DNA from 3 places in the Pseudoalteromonas sp. MMG024 genome. Region 1 is predicted to be linked to each of the others. Evidence: predicted binding sites of a transcription regulator. Region 1 holds the regulator's gene; each other region holds the start of a gene.
The links. Region 1 encodes FliA, which starts transcription of late flagellar genes. Its sites were predicted from a motif close to CTAAAGNTNNNNNNNNNNNNGCCGATA; they were not measured.

Region 1 (5,505 bases):
TAAAGCCGTTTAGCTCATGACATAACACTTTAAACTCACCAACTTTAAGATCTCGCGACATTAATTTGTCCCATTTGGGCTTAATATTGTTGAGACCTGTTTGCAAGTTATCGGCAATAGGCAGCGATGCTTCAACGGCGTCCATCGTTGTATTCGCAGCTTGCTCTGTCATTTCCATAACATAATTGAGACGTTCTTTTGCGTCAGGAATAGACTCATTTGTTAACGCCGATAAAGTGGTATCAAGTTGAAAATTTTTCAATGAATCATGCAGTTGACGAGTTAGTTTGCCTACCTCACCAAATAATTCATCTTGCTCAATTGCCGTAACTTGCTTTAGCAGCTCTTGCGCTTGTTGTTGCTCATCGTTTTCAAGAAACGCAACTAGCTGCTTAGCTTGTTCTAAGGTAATTTGAGGCGCAGCACTTGCTGACATAAACCTCTCCTTCCCGTTAGCCTAAACGCTCAAAAACTTTATCAAGCTTTGTTTTAAGCGTTGCTGCTGTAAATGGTTTAACGATATAACCGTTTACACCTGCTTGTGCTGCAGCAATGATCTGCTCTTTTTTGGCTTCCGCAGTTACCATTAGTACCGGTATGTGTTTTAGACTGTCATCCGCGCGAATCGCGCGCAGCAAATCTATACCTTGCATACCTGGCATATTCCAATCCGTAACTACAAAGTCAAACTCTTGGTTTTGCAGCATAGGAAGCGCAGTGCTACCATCGTCTGCTTCTTGCACGTTTGTGAAACCAAGATCTCTTAACAGGTTTTTAATGATTCTTCTCATCGTTGAAAAGTCGTCAACTACAAGAATTTTCATGTTTTTATCCAAAATATCCTCCAGTGAGGTATGCACCTAATTGTTTACTTACTACTTTTATTCTATATCCAGTCATGGACTTTTGCTTTAAGGCGCACCATGGCCTGACTATGTATTTGGCTCACCCTTGATTCACTCACTTCAAGAATTAGCCCAATTTCTTTTAAATTCATTTCATCATTGTAGTAAAGTGACAGCACTAACGCTTCTCTTTCTGGCAAAGTTTGTATTGCCTCTACTAACGCTTTATTAAATTTATCTTGTTGAATATCAACTAATGGATTTTGTTCTTTATTGCCAAGCCCTGCGTCGATGACATCTTCATCAACACCGAGATCTTCAATGCCGATAATTTTACCATTGCTTATATCCCTTAGAATATGATGGTACTCATCTAGCGTAATATCAAGTTTTTCAGCTACTTCACTGTCTTTTGGTTCACGCCCGAGTGATGATTCTAGCTGATTTATGACCGCGGCGACTTCACGGGCGTTTTTATGTACTGAGCGAGGTACCCAGTCCCCTTTGCGCGTTTCATCGATTATTGCACCGCGAATACGAATACCCGCATAGGTTTCAAAGCTCGCACCTTTACTGCCATCAAAGTTCTTAGCAGCCTCGATTAGTCCTATCATGCCCGCCTGAATAAGGTCTTCGACAATCACGCTTGCCGGCAGACGCGCTAAAATATGGTAGGCAATGCGTTTAACCAACGGCGTATGCTGTTCGACAAGTTGCGATAATTGATTTTGATTAGCATAGGCAGCGGTTCTTTTCATAGGCGTTCCTAATTACTAACCAGTTTCTCAATGAAAAACTCTAGGTGTCCTGACGGCTGATTTGGAATTGGCCAGCTCGCCGCTTTAGTTGCAAGTGCTTTGAACGCAATTGCTGCAGGCGATTTTGGAAATACGTCAACAATGGTTTTTTGTTTACGAATCGCTTTTCGAATATTTTCATCAAATGGAACTGTCGCGACTAGCTCAAGTGATACATCTAAAAAGCGGTCGGTTACTTTTGATAATTTTGCGAAAAGCTCTTGGCCTTCTTTTAAGCTGCGTACCATATTCGCAACTATTTTAAATTTGTATACACCGTGCTCACGACTTAACACTTTAATCAGTGCATAAGCATCGGTTATTGACGTTGGTTCATCACACACAACAACAAGCACATCTTGTGAAGCGCGAGAGAAACTAAGCACCATATCTGAAATACCGGCCGCTGTGTCAACGACTAGTACATCATAGTGTGAGTCTAATTCGCCAAAAGCGCGAATAAGGCCAGCATGTTCAGATGGTGTTAATTCCACCATGTTTTGAGAGCCAGATGTCGCAGGTACAATTTTCATACCGTATGGCCCTTCAACTAAAATATCTTCGAGGTCACATTCACCTGAAAGCACGTGAGAAAGGTTGCGCTCTACACGCAAACCCAGCATTACATCACAGTTTGCTAAACCCAAATCGGCATCGAGTACCAGTACTTTTTGGCCTTGCTGAGCCATGGCAATTGCCATGTTAAGAGAGACATTGGTTTTTCCAACACCCCCTTTACCTCCAGTTACCGCAATTACTTTTACAGCCTTGTTGTTGTTTTTCATTTTCCGCAGGCCACTAGCTTGATCTAATTCTGGGTTAATCATACATTCCTACTGCTTGATGCGCCATGCTTGATGCACGTCTTGCTTGCGCGTTTGTTCGTTTTGCATACAGCTGCTGAGCTTTGCTGACCAATTTTTCCGCATTTGCCACACGAATGTCCTCTGGTACACGCTGCCCATTGGTAAGATAGCCTATTGGCAGACGATTTTGAATGGCTACACTGATAATTTCACCTAAACTTAGACATTCATCAAGTTTTGTGAAGATACAACCACTTAACTGTACCTGTTTGAACTGTTTAATCGCCTCTTGCTGTACTTCAAGCTGTGCTGTTGAACTTAACACAAGGTAACTGCGAATATCTACTCGGCTATTGCGCATTAACGTGTTGAGTTGCTCAGTCAAACGTATATCTCGTTGGCTCATTCCTGCTGTATCAATTAATACTAGACGCTTATTTCTTAAATGATAAAGAATTTCAGTGAGTTCTTCTGCATTTTTAACTTGCTTTACTGGGCAGCCAATAATGCGACCATAAGTCGATAATTGCTCATATGCGCCAATACGATAAGTATCTGTTGTGATTAGCGCAATATTGTTGGCGCCAAATTTTTGTGCGCCAAGCGCAGCTAGCTTTGCAACTGTGGTAGTTTTACCCACACCAGTAGGACCAACTAGCGCATATACGCCGCCACGACGCAAAATCTCATTATTTGCAGTGTATAGCTGTTTGCTCAGCATATTAAGTGTTTCTTGCCACGCTTGACGCGGTGCTACATCATCTGGAATAAAACACGCAAGCTGGTCCGCTACTGCCTCACTGATACCCATGCCTTTCAAACGGTCAAGTAAAAGAGCACGAGTTGGGTCACGGCGCGCCATATCTTCATTCATTAAACCAGAAAGTTGGTGCTCAAGTAACTGTCTGATCGATGCCATTTCATCACGCATCGCTTGCATTTCATCAAGCGACTGAGCTTGGTTACCATAACTGCTTTGTTGCTTTGGCTTAGCAAAGTTATCGAGGGCATCTTGCTGTGTCGATGTGAGTGAATCATCGTCATCAAACCAATTACGAGGCTGCTTTGGCTCAGGTGCTTTATCAAATTGAGGTGATTTTTTCGCTTGGCGCTCAAGTAATGCCGATAAACTATCTGCTACCGCTGCTTGTTTTTCAGGGGTCGCTGTTTGTGGTTTTGGCTTAACAAAATTATTACTAAAACGAGGCTTTTCTTCGCTTAACTTAGGCGCTGCAGGTGCAGCTTGAACTGACTTTTCATAATCAACAGCTGCCACAATTTCAACACCATCAGCCATGCGCTTATTTGACATGATAACTGCATCAGGACCTAGCTCATGCTTTACTTCATTCAATGCGCTGCGCATATCTTTAGCAAAAAAACGTTTAATTTTCATGTGACACCTCGTCTCTACTTATCACTGTTGACCGACTGAGCAAACAATTTTGATCTGTTTTTCTTCAGGTACTTCCTGATATGACATCACGCGCAAACCCGGTAGGCTGTGTTTCACAAATCGCGATAACACGCTGCGCAACATACCTGATGTCAACAGTATTGAAGGTTCACCTGCCATTTCCTGGTTTTGATGCGCATCGCCGAGAGAATTTTGTAGTCTTTCTGCGAGCCCTGGCTCAATGCCAGCACCTTCGTCACCTGCACTTTGAAGGGACTGATGCAACATCTGTTCCAACTCAGGTGCCAATGTTATGACAGGGATTTCTGGTGCGTTACCAGCAACGTCTTGAACGATTAATCGACGTAGTGAAATTCTAACTGCAGCCGTTAGTACGTCTGGGTCTTGGCTACGAGGGCCGTACTCAACGAGGGTTTGAACAATCGAGCGCATATCGCGAATTGGCACACCTTCATTAAGTAAGTTTTGCAGTACTTTTACAATGGTAGTGAGCGGTAAAATATCGGGTACTAAGCCTTCAATTAAACGCGGATGTGACTTGGCTAGCATATCAAGTAAGTTTTGAACTTCTTCATGGCCTAATAACAAGGCTGCGTTATTGTGCAATAACTGAGAAATATGTGTTGCAACCACAGTTGCAGCATCAACCACGGTATAACCAAGTGATTGTGCTTCGTCTTTTTGTTCTGGCGCAATCCATACTGCTTCTAAGCCAAATGCAGGGTCTTTGGTCGCAACGCCTTTTACTTCACCAAATACTTGGCCTGGGTTAATCGCCAATTCGTTATTGTGTTTTAATTCACCGTTACCACTGGAAACCCCCATTAATGTGATGCGGTATTCGTTCGGATCTAGCTCTAAATTGTCTCGAATATGAACCGGCGGTACTAAAAAGCCAAGCTCTTGAGATAACTTTTTACGCACCCCTTTAATGCGGCTCAGTAATTCACCACCTTGTGCTTGGTCGACAAGTGGAATTAAACGGTAACCAACCTCTAGGCCAATTACATCTACTTGCTGTACATCATCCCAACCCAACTCTTTTTGCTCAATTTGCGCTTGCTCTTGGCCTGGTGAGCCGCCTTTTGCAACCTGTTTCGATTCTTCTTCTGCTTTTTGCGTTTTAATGCGCTGATTCACATAAGCCACACCGCCAATTAAAAAGCCTAACCCCAAGAACGCAACTTTCGGCATGCCTGGCACTAACCCCATTACAATCAAAATACCTGCTGCGATATAAAGGGCCTTGTCGTTACCTAATTGGGCATGAAATTGCTCGCCCATGTTTTGCGATTCATTTTGACGCGTTACCACAATCGCGGTACCGATTGATAAAAGTAACGATGGTAATTGAGCAACAAGGCCATCACCTATCGTAAGTAGCGTATATACTTCCATTGCACGACTAAACGGTAAATCGTGCTGGATCATGCCAATAAATAAACCACCAATAATATTGATAACAAGAATGATAATGCCGGCAATAGCATCCCCTTTTACAAACTTACTGGCACCATCCATTGAACCGTAGAAGTCTGCTTCACGAGTTACTTCGGTACGGCGCTCTCGCGCTTGTTCCGCGGTTATAAAGCCTGCATTTAAGTCTGCATCAATCGCCATTTGTTTACCTGGCATTGCAT
Region 2 (5,505 bases), on a different contig from region 1:
CGCCTGCAGCAGTACTGATAGAGTCATCAGAAAGCGCAAGTCCTGTTGAGTTCATATTTGTCGTTACTTTTAACGTAATAGTCTGGTTTGCATCAGCACCAACTTGGAAGTCTGTGTCGTACGTACCATCTAAAATATTTACACCACCAAAGCTCGTATCACTTGCAACACGATCAATCTCAGCAGATAGCTCTGTGAATTCTTTTTGCAGTGCATCACGATCCGAATCAGTGTTTGAACCATTCGCTGATTGAATTGCCAGTACACGCATACGTTGCAACATGTTCGAGGTTTCTTCCAACGCACCTTCTGCTGTTTGCGATAGTGAAATACCATCGTTCGCATTACGTGCACCTTGGTTCAAACCCTGTACTTGCGAGTTTAAACGTGTACCAATTTGTAAACCTGCCGCATCATCTGCTGCACTGTTTACACGTAAACCAGACGATAAACGCTGGAATGATGTTGATAATGCCTCGCTCGAACGAGAGAGTTGTCTTTGAGAATTCAAAGACATTATATTTGAGTTAACACTTAAAGCCATGAGAGCCTCCAATAATAATTAACATAGGAACTATCAGTAGCAAGAGAGAGAGTAAGCTACAGATAGTTTTCTGTCCCATCTTCGTTATCGGCGGCCGCCTAAAACCCTTTAGCTTTTTTTTAATTTTTTTTAACGAAAAGTAAAAAACGGCCATTTGGCCGTTTTGTATGAGAGGGAGTACTAACCTAGTTAATTAGGAGAGAGTATTAACCAATTAGTGATAGTGCTATCTGAGGCTGTTGATTTGCCTGCGCTAACATTGAGCTTGATGCTTGTTGTAACACCTGGTTACGCGCAAGACTTGCACTTTCAGCCGCAAAGTCCGTATCTAAAATACGTGACTTAGACGCTGACACATTTTCAGAAATATTATTCAAGTTACGAATAGTCGAGCTAAAACGGTTTTGCTTCGCACCGAGATCTGCACGTATACCATTTACCGTAGACAAAGCGTCATCAATTGCGGTAATCGCTGTCTGAGCCTGAGATGCAGTCGCAATTGTGTCATCGTTTACAGCTAAACCTGTTGCCCCCATACTTGTTGCGATAGCGACATTGATCACTTGGTTCGCATCTGGACCAACCTGGAAATCAGCTGTAAATGTTCCATCTAAAATATTTACACCACCAAACGTTGTATCACTTGCTACACGGTCGATTTCACTCGATAGCTCAGAAAACTCTTTTTGCAATGCTGCACGATCTGATGCTGTATTTGAACCATTTGCTGATTGAATTGCCAGAACACGCATACGCTGCAGCATGTTCGATGTTTCTTCTAGCGCACCTTCCGCTGTTTGCGATAGTGAAATACCATCGTTTGCATTACGTGCGCCTTGGTTTGCACCATTTACTTGCGATTGTAAACGTGTACCAATTTGAAGACCAGCCGCATCATCTGCTGCACTGTTAACACGTAAACCAGATGACAAACGTTGGAAGGACGTGCTTAACGCATTTGTTGAATTCGATAATTGACGCTGTGCGTTCAATGATGTGACGTTTGAATTTACATATAAAGCCATAATGTTCACCCTCTAGTTCTAAGCAATTATGCTAAAAAGAACTGTTATCTAATTAATTTCTTTAACTAAAAACTATATCGACAGTGGGAATAATTTCTTTAGAAAAAACCTGTAATTTTTTGCACTTTTTTAAATCACAAAATAAAAAAAGCAGCCAAATGGCTGCTCTTATGAGAGAGGGAGTACTAACTTGATTAATTAGGAGAGAGTGTTAACCAATTAGGGATAATGCGATTTGTGGCTGTTGATTTGCCTGGGCTAACATTGAGCTTGATGCTTGTTGTAGCACCTGATTACGAGCAAGACCCGCACTCTCCGCCGCAAAGTCTGTATCCATAATACGTGATTTCGACGCCGATACGTTTTCTGAAACATTGTTTAAATTACGAATAGTCGAACTAAAACGGTTTTGCTTCGCACCTAAGTCAGCTCGCACACCATTTACAATCGATAAAGCATCATCTAGTGCTGTAATCGCTGTTTGCGCACCTGCTGCTGTACTAATCGAATCATCTGAAAGTGCAAGGCCAGTTGAGTTCATGTTAGTGGTAATTTTCACCTGAATTGTTTGGTTCGCATCTGGTCCTACTTGATAGTCTGTATCGTATGTACCATCTAAGATATTTACACCACCAAACGTTGTATCACTTGCTACACGGTCTATCTCTGCTGATAATTCAGCAAACTCTTTTTGTAGTGCATCACGGTCTGAATCAGTGTTTGAACCATTCGCCGATTGAATCGATAAAACACGCATACGTTGCAACATGTTTGATGTTTCTTCTAGCGCACCCTCTGCTGTTTGAGCTAGTGAAATACCATCGTTCGCGTTACGTGCGCCTTGGTTTGCACCATTTACTTGCGATTGTAAACGTGTACCAATTTGTAAACCTGCTGCATCGTCCGCTGCACTGTTAACACGTAAACCAGATGATAAACGCTGGAAAGACGTGCTTAACGCGTTTGTTGAATTTGATAATTGACGCTGTGCGTTCAATGATGTGATGTTTGAATTTACATATAAAGCCATGATTCTCGCCCTCTTCTATCTGCGGTGTTTACCGCCAAACAACTCGTTTGATTAAGATATCGACAACAATGAAAATGACTTTAGAAAAAACTTAATAAAATTTAAAGCCCCCGATAAATCAAGGGCTTTAGAGCTATTATCCCTGAAGAAGTGACAACGCGATTTGAGGTTGTTGGTTAGCTTGCGCCAACATTGTGCTCGATGCTTGCTGCAGAACCTGATTACGTGCTAATGCCGCACTCTCCGCCGCAAAGTCTGTATCCATAATACGAGACTTCGATGCTGAAACATTTTCAGCAACACTTTTTAAGTTACGAATAGTTGAACTAAAGCGGTTTTGTTTCGCACCTAGATCAGCGCGTACAGCATTTACTGTAGACAAAGCATCATCAAGTGCTGCAATTGCAGTTTGAGCTCCTGCCGCAGTACTGATTGAATCATCCGAAAGAGCAAGCCCTGTTGTGTTCATATTGGTGGTAATTTTCACCTGAATCGTTTGGTTCGCATCAGGACCAACTTGATAATCTGTGTCGTATGTACCGTTTAAGATATTTACGCCACCAAACGTTGTATCTGTTGCCACACGGTCTATTTCAGATTGTAATTCAGCAAATTCTTTTTGCAGCGCATCACGGTCTGAATCTGTGTTTGAACCATTTGCCGATTGAATTGATAAAACACGCATACGTTGTAGCATGTTTGTTGTTTCTTCTAACGCACCTTCTGCGGTTTGCGACAGTGAAATACCATCATTTGCGTTACGTGCACCTTGATTAGCACCATTTACTTGCGATTGTAAACGAGTACCTATTTGCAAACCTGCCGCATCATCTGCTGCACTATTAACACGAAGACCTGATGATAAACGTTGGAACGAAGTACTTAATGCATTGGTTGAGTTCGCTAACTGCCTTTGAGCATTAAGTGACGTTATATTGGAATTTACATATAAAGCCATTTTTTTCTCCTAAGTTAGAATACAGTGGCGCAAAGCTCTCTCCTTCTTTGCGCTACTGTTAGTACTCCCGGCTCTCATGACGGGAAGTGCTTTGTTAAAGCGAACTTTAACGTTTGCACTAAGTTGCGTCTTTGACGCACTAACTTAAAAGCATTAAACGTGCCAACTTATATATAATCAAACAAAGTTAAACCTGAAACTCGGCCAAATGTCGCTTGCGCGGCCTGTAGCGCGGTTTCATTTTTCTTCAATTCGCTGATTGCTTCAGCCATATCGGCCTCTAATAAACTTGCCTTGGTGGCAACGTTTACGATTTCCTCTCCGGAATTGGCATTTTCATTCCTTGTAACGGCATTTAATCTCCCCCCAATACTTGCCCGGGTGAAAGTAATTGCCTCTTGCGCATTATCTAACTCTACAACTGAATCTGCAAGCGTCTCTTGCAATTGAGCCTGCGTACTTGCAGGATTTTCAAGTACCGAAATAAGCCCTTCTAATGTGTTTAAAATGTTCTTGTTGGTAGGTGTTTCTAGCGTAAAATCAGCTTGCCCTGGCGCAGCACCTTGTAGCGATATCTCCATGCCAGCAAATTCTATTGACTCACCGGTAAAATCTCCAGTGACAGCAGGTACTAGTGGCGAGCCATTTTGTCTGATCTCGTACTGATCTGGTGCGCCAGCCGTAACGACTACATTGAAAGTATTATTCGCGGGTGTGAGCGGGTCATAATAGTTAGCGTGAAATTGATCAAATTCAGCTTGTTGCTTAACATACACACTGCCCGCGGTAATTGCCCCCGGCAATATTGTCATCGCATTACTGGCAACATTTAGCCGCGCTTTCGTTTTTTCAAACAAATCTGCACCATTGTCAGTAGCTTGAATATAAGTTGAAGTAGCAACTTGAATCGAGTGATTACCCTGATCGCCGTTGTATGTATAAGTTTGACTAGCACTATCGTAAGAATAAGCCGCTTTACTATCTTGAAAACCAGAGAAAATAAAACGCCCATCTTCAGAGCGCGTATTCATCAAATCAAGTAAACTTTTTTGAATTTCAGCTAGTTCTTTACTAATACCCTCACGGTCGGTGTGAGTATATGCACCATTACCAGCTTGAATAGAAAGTTCGCGTGCTCGCTCTATTTGCGTATTCATACTTTTTAGCGCATTTTCTTCTACTTCTAAGCGCCCGCGTAAGAAACTCATATTCTTGTCAAACTGGTCATTCAGTTCTAGTTTTTTCGTAATCAAGTTCGCTTGTGCCATAGCGGCGGGATCATCCGCTGCTGTTAGTACCTTTTTCTGCGTATTCACTCTCAGTTGAGAATCTACAAGTTTCTCTTGGCCACTCAAAATACTATCGAGGCTATTTTGATACATAATATTATTCGATAAACGCATCTCGACTACCTCGCTGCATTAAGTATTGTGTCAAACACTGTGCTTGCGGTACTTAAGATCTTTGCCGCTGCCGCATAAGATTGTTGATAACGTAATAAGTTAGCCGCTTCTTCGTCTAAATTTACACCTGAAATCGACTCATACCACGCATTAGATTGATTAGCTAACGCATCAAATGCCACTTGATTGGTTTTAGCTTGCGCAGTTTTCATACCAACATCAGTCACTATATTACCGTATGCTTCATTAATCTTAGTGAGGTTATCACCATTGGTTACGATAGCACTTGACCTCACTAACTCTCGATTTTGAATATCTGCCAGTAAAAGGCCGTTTCGGCTATCGTCAAAGCCATCAGTATTAAACTCAATCGTAAATGAGTCACCCGTTTCTGCTATACCTTCAAGGTTAAAATCAAAACCATAGGTATTGTATGGTGCACCTGCTTGTGCCAAAACATTGTCATAAGGCGGTGTCAAAACAACCGTATTCGTTACGGGTGGTGCACCATCAGTAATTGTAAACTCATTAGGATTTGCCGTTTT
Region 3 (5,505 bases), on a different contig from region 1:
GAATACGGTTCTTGTCCAGAGGAACTTGCAGCAGACCAAATTTTAATAGGTCTACGCAGCTCCGAAAGTTCAGGGAAAAGTTTATTCTTAAGCAATTCGAATGGATATGTATCACGAAACCACAGGGTTTCATTAGTTGTCATTGCATCAACAACTGCAGCCCTTAACTGACGTTCACGCGGGCTAAGCGTTTTAGTCACTAATTCAGATAAAGAGTCGACATCAAACCTTGCCATTAAAGGTGCAAGACGGCTCTTTACTAGATACTGTTTATTGTCACCTAGTACAATGCCACATTGCTGTTCTAAAAAGCTTTTAAATTGCTGATATTCTTTATCATCTAAGTTTTTGTTCAAGTTTATTACTCGCTGGTCTAATCTTCATGAACCCACTTTTTAACCGCAGTAGCTAACTCGTCTGGGTTAAACTTCGCAATAAAATCATCAGCTCCGACTTTTTCAACCATCGCCTGATTAAATACACCACTGAGTGATGTATGTAATATAACATGAAGCGGTGCTGTTCTGGGATCAGCCTTTAGTTCGGCTGTTAGCGTATATCCATCCATTTCTGGCATTTCTACGTCTGAAATAAGTAGCGCTACTCGTTCAGTGACCACACTTTGGCAATCTTTCTCGGCAATTTCTTTCAGGCGAATTAGCGCCTCGCGTCCATTTTTTGCCACCTCAGTTTGCACACCTAAAGGCTCAAGTGCACGTTTCACTTGGTTTCTCGCAACTGTCGAATCATCGGCAATAAATACAATACGCTCACCAAGGTCTTTTTGCATTTCACCATCTGAAACCAAATCAGCGCTCACCTCGGTGTTTACTGGGCAAATTTCATTCAGTATCTTTTCTACATCCAGTATTTCAACGAGTTCCTTTTCGATTTCAGTTACTGCAGTTAAATACGAATAACGCCCCGAACCTGACGGGGGTGGCATAATTGATTCCCAGTTGATATTAACGATACGTTCAACCGAGTCGACTAAAAAGCCCTGTACTGAACGGTTATATTCAGTAATGATAATAAAACAATCTTTTGTATCTTGGATCCCTGGACCACCAATAGCTAACGAAAGATCGATAACCGAAATTGTTTGCCCACGTATATGCGCCACACCTTTAACATAATGATTAGATTTTGGCATTGCCGTTAAGTTAGGACACTGTAAAACCTCACGTACTTTGAACACGTTAATTCCGAACCGCTGCCTGCCTTTTAACTTAAACAGCAACAACTCTAGCCTATTTTGACCTACGAGTTGCGTTCGCTGATTAACCGAATCTAAAATGCCTGCCATTTCAATCTCCTAACTTGAAGCAATGAAAAGGAATACTTCTTGCTTCTTTGTTATTGTACTACCGTATAACATTGATGTGCCATAATTTTGACACTCGCTAGTTATACCTTGTTTTACCCATAAAGCATAGTCGAAACATTATGAGTTTGTTTAAAAAAAATCTTTATTTCTTTATTTTAATACAAATTGCTGCGCTTGCTATGACTTCACTCAAAGCAAAGGTTTACAGTAAGTTAGAATTGCAGCAAATCGCAATAGATTATGTTGCGGATAATAGACAACCCAACCCTAACCGACACCCGAATTCGCAGTTGTCAATTACGGCATTACCGCTCGATACTCGTATCAAAACACGAACATGTCAGCGCGAGTTGCAAGTAAGTGCCGCAAACCCTATCAATACTAATCGGCAATCTACTATAAAAATTAAGTGTTTAGATCAAAATAATTGGCAAGTTTTTGTGCATGTGAAGCAATTGGAGCTCGTTGAAGTGATTACGGCAGCACAAGGGATCAGTAAAGGGCAACGAATTACCGCACAACATTTAACCAGCAAGCAAGTTGCAAAACACTTAACGCGTTCGAATCAATTTAAATCGAGTACTAACTTAATAGGTAGCCGGAGTAAACGAAATGTTCGTACGGGACAAACTATCAACTACAATTATATTTGTACTATTTGTAAAGGCGATAAAATTACTATTTTGGCAAGCTTTAAAGGCATGACAATTAAAACGCAAGGTGAAGCGCTTGAAGATGGCCGCATAGGCGACAACATTAGTATTCGCAATGTAAAATCTAAAAAGAAAATTCAGGCAAGAGTTTTAAACACTGAGCTGGTAAAAGTCACAATTTAACGCTGTACTCTAGTAGAAATTTCAGGTTAAATAAGAGGTTACAAATTTAATAAAAATAGTGCATTTTTTATTAAAGGTTGTACCCGAGATGCCGATACATAAGATGTGAAATCTTAGTAGAGAGAACTGTCATGGTTAATCAAATAAATCAAGGCTCAAACAGCCAAGCAAACGTCAGGCTTGAAAGCTCTAAGCAGCAAGCGTCTGAAACTGCTAATAAACAAGTGCAAGTGAATACTGCTACGGCAAAAGCAACTAGCGATTCAGTGAGCATTACACCGCAAGCTCAACAGCTTAAAAAGCTAAATGAAAAAGCGGAGCAATCATCAGGTATTGATGAGAAAAAAGTAAACGAGCTGAAAAAAGCGATCGCTAACGGCGAATACAAAATTGACGCAGAGAAACTTGCTGAAAATATCAATAAACTTGAATTTAAACTTTTCGGTCGATAGTTTATGAATCTAGAACAGATATTAGCGCAACAACTTGATGAGTTGAATACTATGGCTGACATCCTAAAGCAGGAATTAGAAGCTATAGTTGCGCGCGATCATGAATCGTTGATATCTGTTGTTGAAAGCAAAGTTACATCGTTGCAGTCAATTCAGCAACGTGACCAACACATTGCCAAATTAATTGATCAAGACGGTATTAATAAAGCTGAATACCAGCCAACAATCAACCAAATTAATCAGGTATTAGTTGACTGCAAAAAGCAGAATGACGTGAATCAAGTAGCAGCAAATCAAAGCCAGATTGCTTCACAAAAATTAAAAAATATCTTGTTTGGTAAAAGTCATACCGGATACGACAAAACGGGCAAATCTTTCTCTCTACCTAACCCGATTGCTCGCGGGCTAAAAGCGTAATCTGAATTTACTAAAAAAAAGTAACCTGCTAGTAGTAGGTTACTTTTTTTACGTTTCTTGGTTTTGTTTGACCAATGTATAAGTCATGTACCAATTTCATATCTAGCTCAACTTCTGTCGCATACGTATCACCCACAGCGTAGCTTTTGGTCACTTTCGCACCACGTACAACACCTTGCACACGTACTTTCAAAGTATCATTACTAGCGATTAGGCCTTTAACGCTCGTTTGCGCGTCAACTTTTTGTCCGTAAACTTGTTCCGCAAGCTCACGATAAGCCTCAAGCTTTGATGCCTTCATTGCCATAATCGATTTTTGCTCTGTTGTTGTACCCGGTTGCAAACTGATCGGTGCATACCCTACCGCATACAGCACTGGGTAGTTATCTGGTGTTTGGTATTCATATTCAATATGTTTATCAAACAGTTGGCTACAGCCACCTAATAAATATAAGCTCGTTACCAGAGTTGATGTTTTGAAAATTGATTTCAACATGTTGCCACCATACAAATGCATATTAAATTTGAATTAGCAATTTTCGCGCCACTGTATAGTTTGGTACAGAAATTGAATATACAAACTAAGGTTTAAATTGAGAGCTGCGCTATGCGACATCTAGTATTACTTCTTTTTATTGTGAGCTTTTCGTCTCATGCAATTTGGTATGAATCAACCGGCCAAGCCAAAATACGCAATGGTAATGCTGAACAAGCTCGAATGATGGCAACCGAAAACGCTATTCAGCAAGCTCTACTTTTTTCTGGTGCGCAAGTGACTAGTCTGCAGCAAGTGGTAAATGGTATTTGGCAAACACCAAGCACCCAAGTTTACTCCCATGGCGCAATCGATCAGATTGAAGTAATTGATGAGATTCAATCAGACAACACGCTCTCAATTACACTTAGGCTTGATATTTTAGACAATAGCGAGACTTGCCAAAATTCATCGATTAAAAAGAATGTGGCTCTAACAAGAACCGGTTTTAAAACTCCGAGCCATGCAACTTATGGTCAAATTTTTGAATTACCAAAAGCATACAGCGAAAAGCTCGCAAAGCATTTGTATCAGTTTACCCATTTATTCAACACAAAAGCCGATATAAATCGTAAACTTAATACCAAAAACCTGTTTACCGCGCATTTTGATGCCAACTCAAGCGTCCTTATTCAACAAATTGCCGACCAAAATAACAGTCAATTTGTCTGGATATCGCAAATAGAAGACCTATCGCTTGGTGAGCAACAGAGTTCATCGTTAGCATTTTGGCAAAATAAAGCTTATGAACGTTTTTTCTCGATAAATACGGCGCTATACAATGGCTTAACCGGCGAACTGCTGAAACAAACACACTACGATACATTTGCCACCTGGCAAACCAAAAAAACAGCCCGTATCGATGTGAACAGTGAAAAGTTTTGGACCATGCCTTATGGGCAAGCGATATCAGATATCAACTTAAAGCTTGGCCAAGATTTAGCAAGCTACCTTGCTTGTATTCCAGCGCAAGCACGTATTTTAAGCGTCGATCACGATACCGTGATCATTAGCCTTGGCGCTGAAAATAATCTAGTGAAAGGACAAAAGCTGCAAGTTGCACTGCGCAAAGGGTTTAATCAAAAGCAGCTTATTATTAATACTGATTACCAGTTGAGAGTCTCTCAGGTAAATCAAAACACTGCTATCGCTCAAGTGATAGGCGACAAACTACTCGCAAACGTACAAATTGGCGATTTGGTTACATTGGCAAGCTTCTAAGGGGCTAGAACCAAGAGAAGCTTAGCATTTAGTTTTAATAACCTGTTCTATTGTAAAATAACTCGGAGTAAACACGTAACCTTCAAGAAATACGTTAATCACGCTGCTACATAACAATAAAAGATAGCTCGATTTAAACAACCGCTTGATATCGTTCAAATAACAATTAAAAAAGACGAGTTAAAACTTAATAGGCGTTAATGGCGTTCCCGGCAGGAGTCGAACCTGCGACCCTTCGCTTAGGAGGCGAATGCTCTATCCAACTGAGCTACGAGAACAATATCATTTATTCAAGATTATCAAAGAGTAAAAAGAGAAAGCAATCAACTTATAGGAAACAACAGTTTACCTTTGCGTGCTATTCATCAAATGCAACACTGTATGGGATTGTGTATTTGGCGCTGGCTATTATACGCTGGTCACTCAAGCTAGTAATGCGAGAGTTAATCACCACACCGTTACTTTTATATAGTAACGTACCACTTAACACGGCATTTATAACACCTTGAGAGTTTAGTTGCTTAACATCACGAGAATATGTGTAATCACCATTACCATCTATGCGAACAACTGGCATGACTTTATGATCTACTACATTTAAACCATATGCCTGAACTTCTGTCAGCATCGATTCAGCAAGTTGATTTCCAAATCGACTTGCATACTGTAGGTTATCATCTAAATCGACAAATGATGTTACGGCTAAGCGAACCAGTT

Region 2: the regulator FliA is predicted to act here: its motif matches at 2,657-2,683, upstream of L1068_RS09415 (flagellin).
Region 3: the regulator FliA is predicted to act here: its motif matches at 2,234-2,260, upstream of flgM (flagellar biosynthesis anti-sigma factor FlgM).

The regions. Positions count from the first base shown of each region.
Region 1 covers NZ_JAKFZO010000013.1:107,368-112,872, forward strand. The annotation lists gene L1068_RS13975 (protein phosphatase CheZ) at 1-436, opposite strand, end outside; gene cheY (chemotaxis response regulator CheY) at 453-836, opposite strand; gene L1068_RS13985 (RNA polymerase sigma factor FliA) at 887-1,603, opposite strand; gene L1068_RS13990 (MinD/ParA family protein) at 1,612-2,469, opposite strand; gene flhF (flagellar biosynthesis protein FlhF) at 2,462-3,844, opposite strand; gene flhA (flagellar biosynthesis protein FlhA) at 3,866-5,505, opposite strand, start outside.
Region 2 covers NZ_JAKFZO010000008.1:92,921-98,425, reverse strand. The annotation lists gene L1068_RS09425 (flagellin) at 1-544, opposite strand, end outside; gene L1068_RS09420 (flagellin) at 751-1,569, opposite strand; gene L1068_RS09415 (flagellin) at 1,781-2,599, opposite strand; gene L1068_RS09410 (flagellin) at 2,736-3,557, opposite strand; gene flgL (flagellar hook-associated protein FlgL) at 3,725-4,960, opposite strand; gene flgK (flagellar hook-associated protein FlgK) at 4,966-5,505, opposite strand, start outside.
Region 3 covers NZ_JAKFZO010000008.1:77,855-83,359, reverse strand. The annotation lists gene L1068_RS09350 (protein-glutamate O-methyltransferase CheR) at 1-362, opposite strand, end outside; gene L1068_RS09345 (chemotaxis protein CheV) at 374-1,306, opposite strand; gene flgA (flagellar basal body P-ring formation chaperone FlgA) at 1,447-2,163, shown strand; gene flgM (flagellar biosynthesis anti-sigma factor FlgM) at 2,295-2,615, shown strand; gene L1068_RS09330 (flagellar protein FlgN) at 2,619-3,032, shown strand; gene L1068_RS09325 (LPP20 family lipoprotein) at 3,061-3,528, opposite strand; gene L1068_RS09320 (flagellar assembly protein T N-terminal domain-containing protein) at 3,640-4,788, shown strand; tRNA gene L1068_RS09315 (tRNA-Arg) at 4,990-5,066, opposite strand; gene L1068_RS09310 (FlgO family outer membrane protein) at 5,147-5,505, opposite strand, start outside.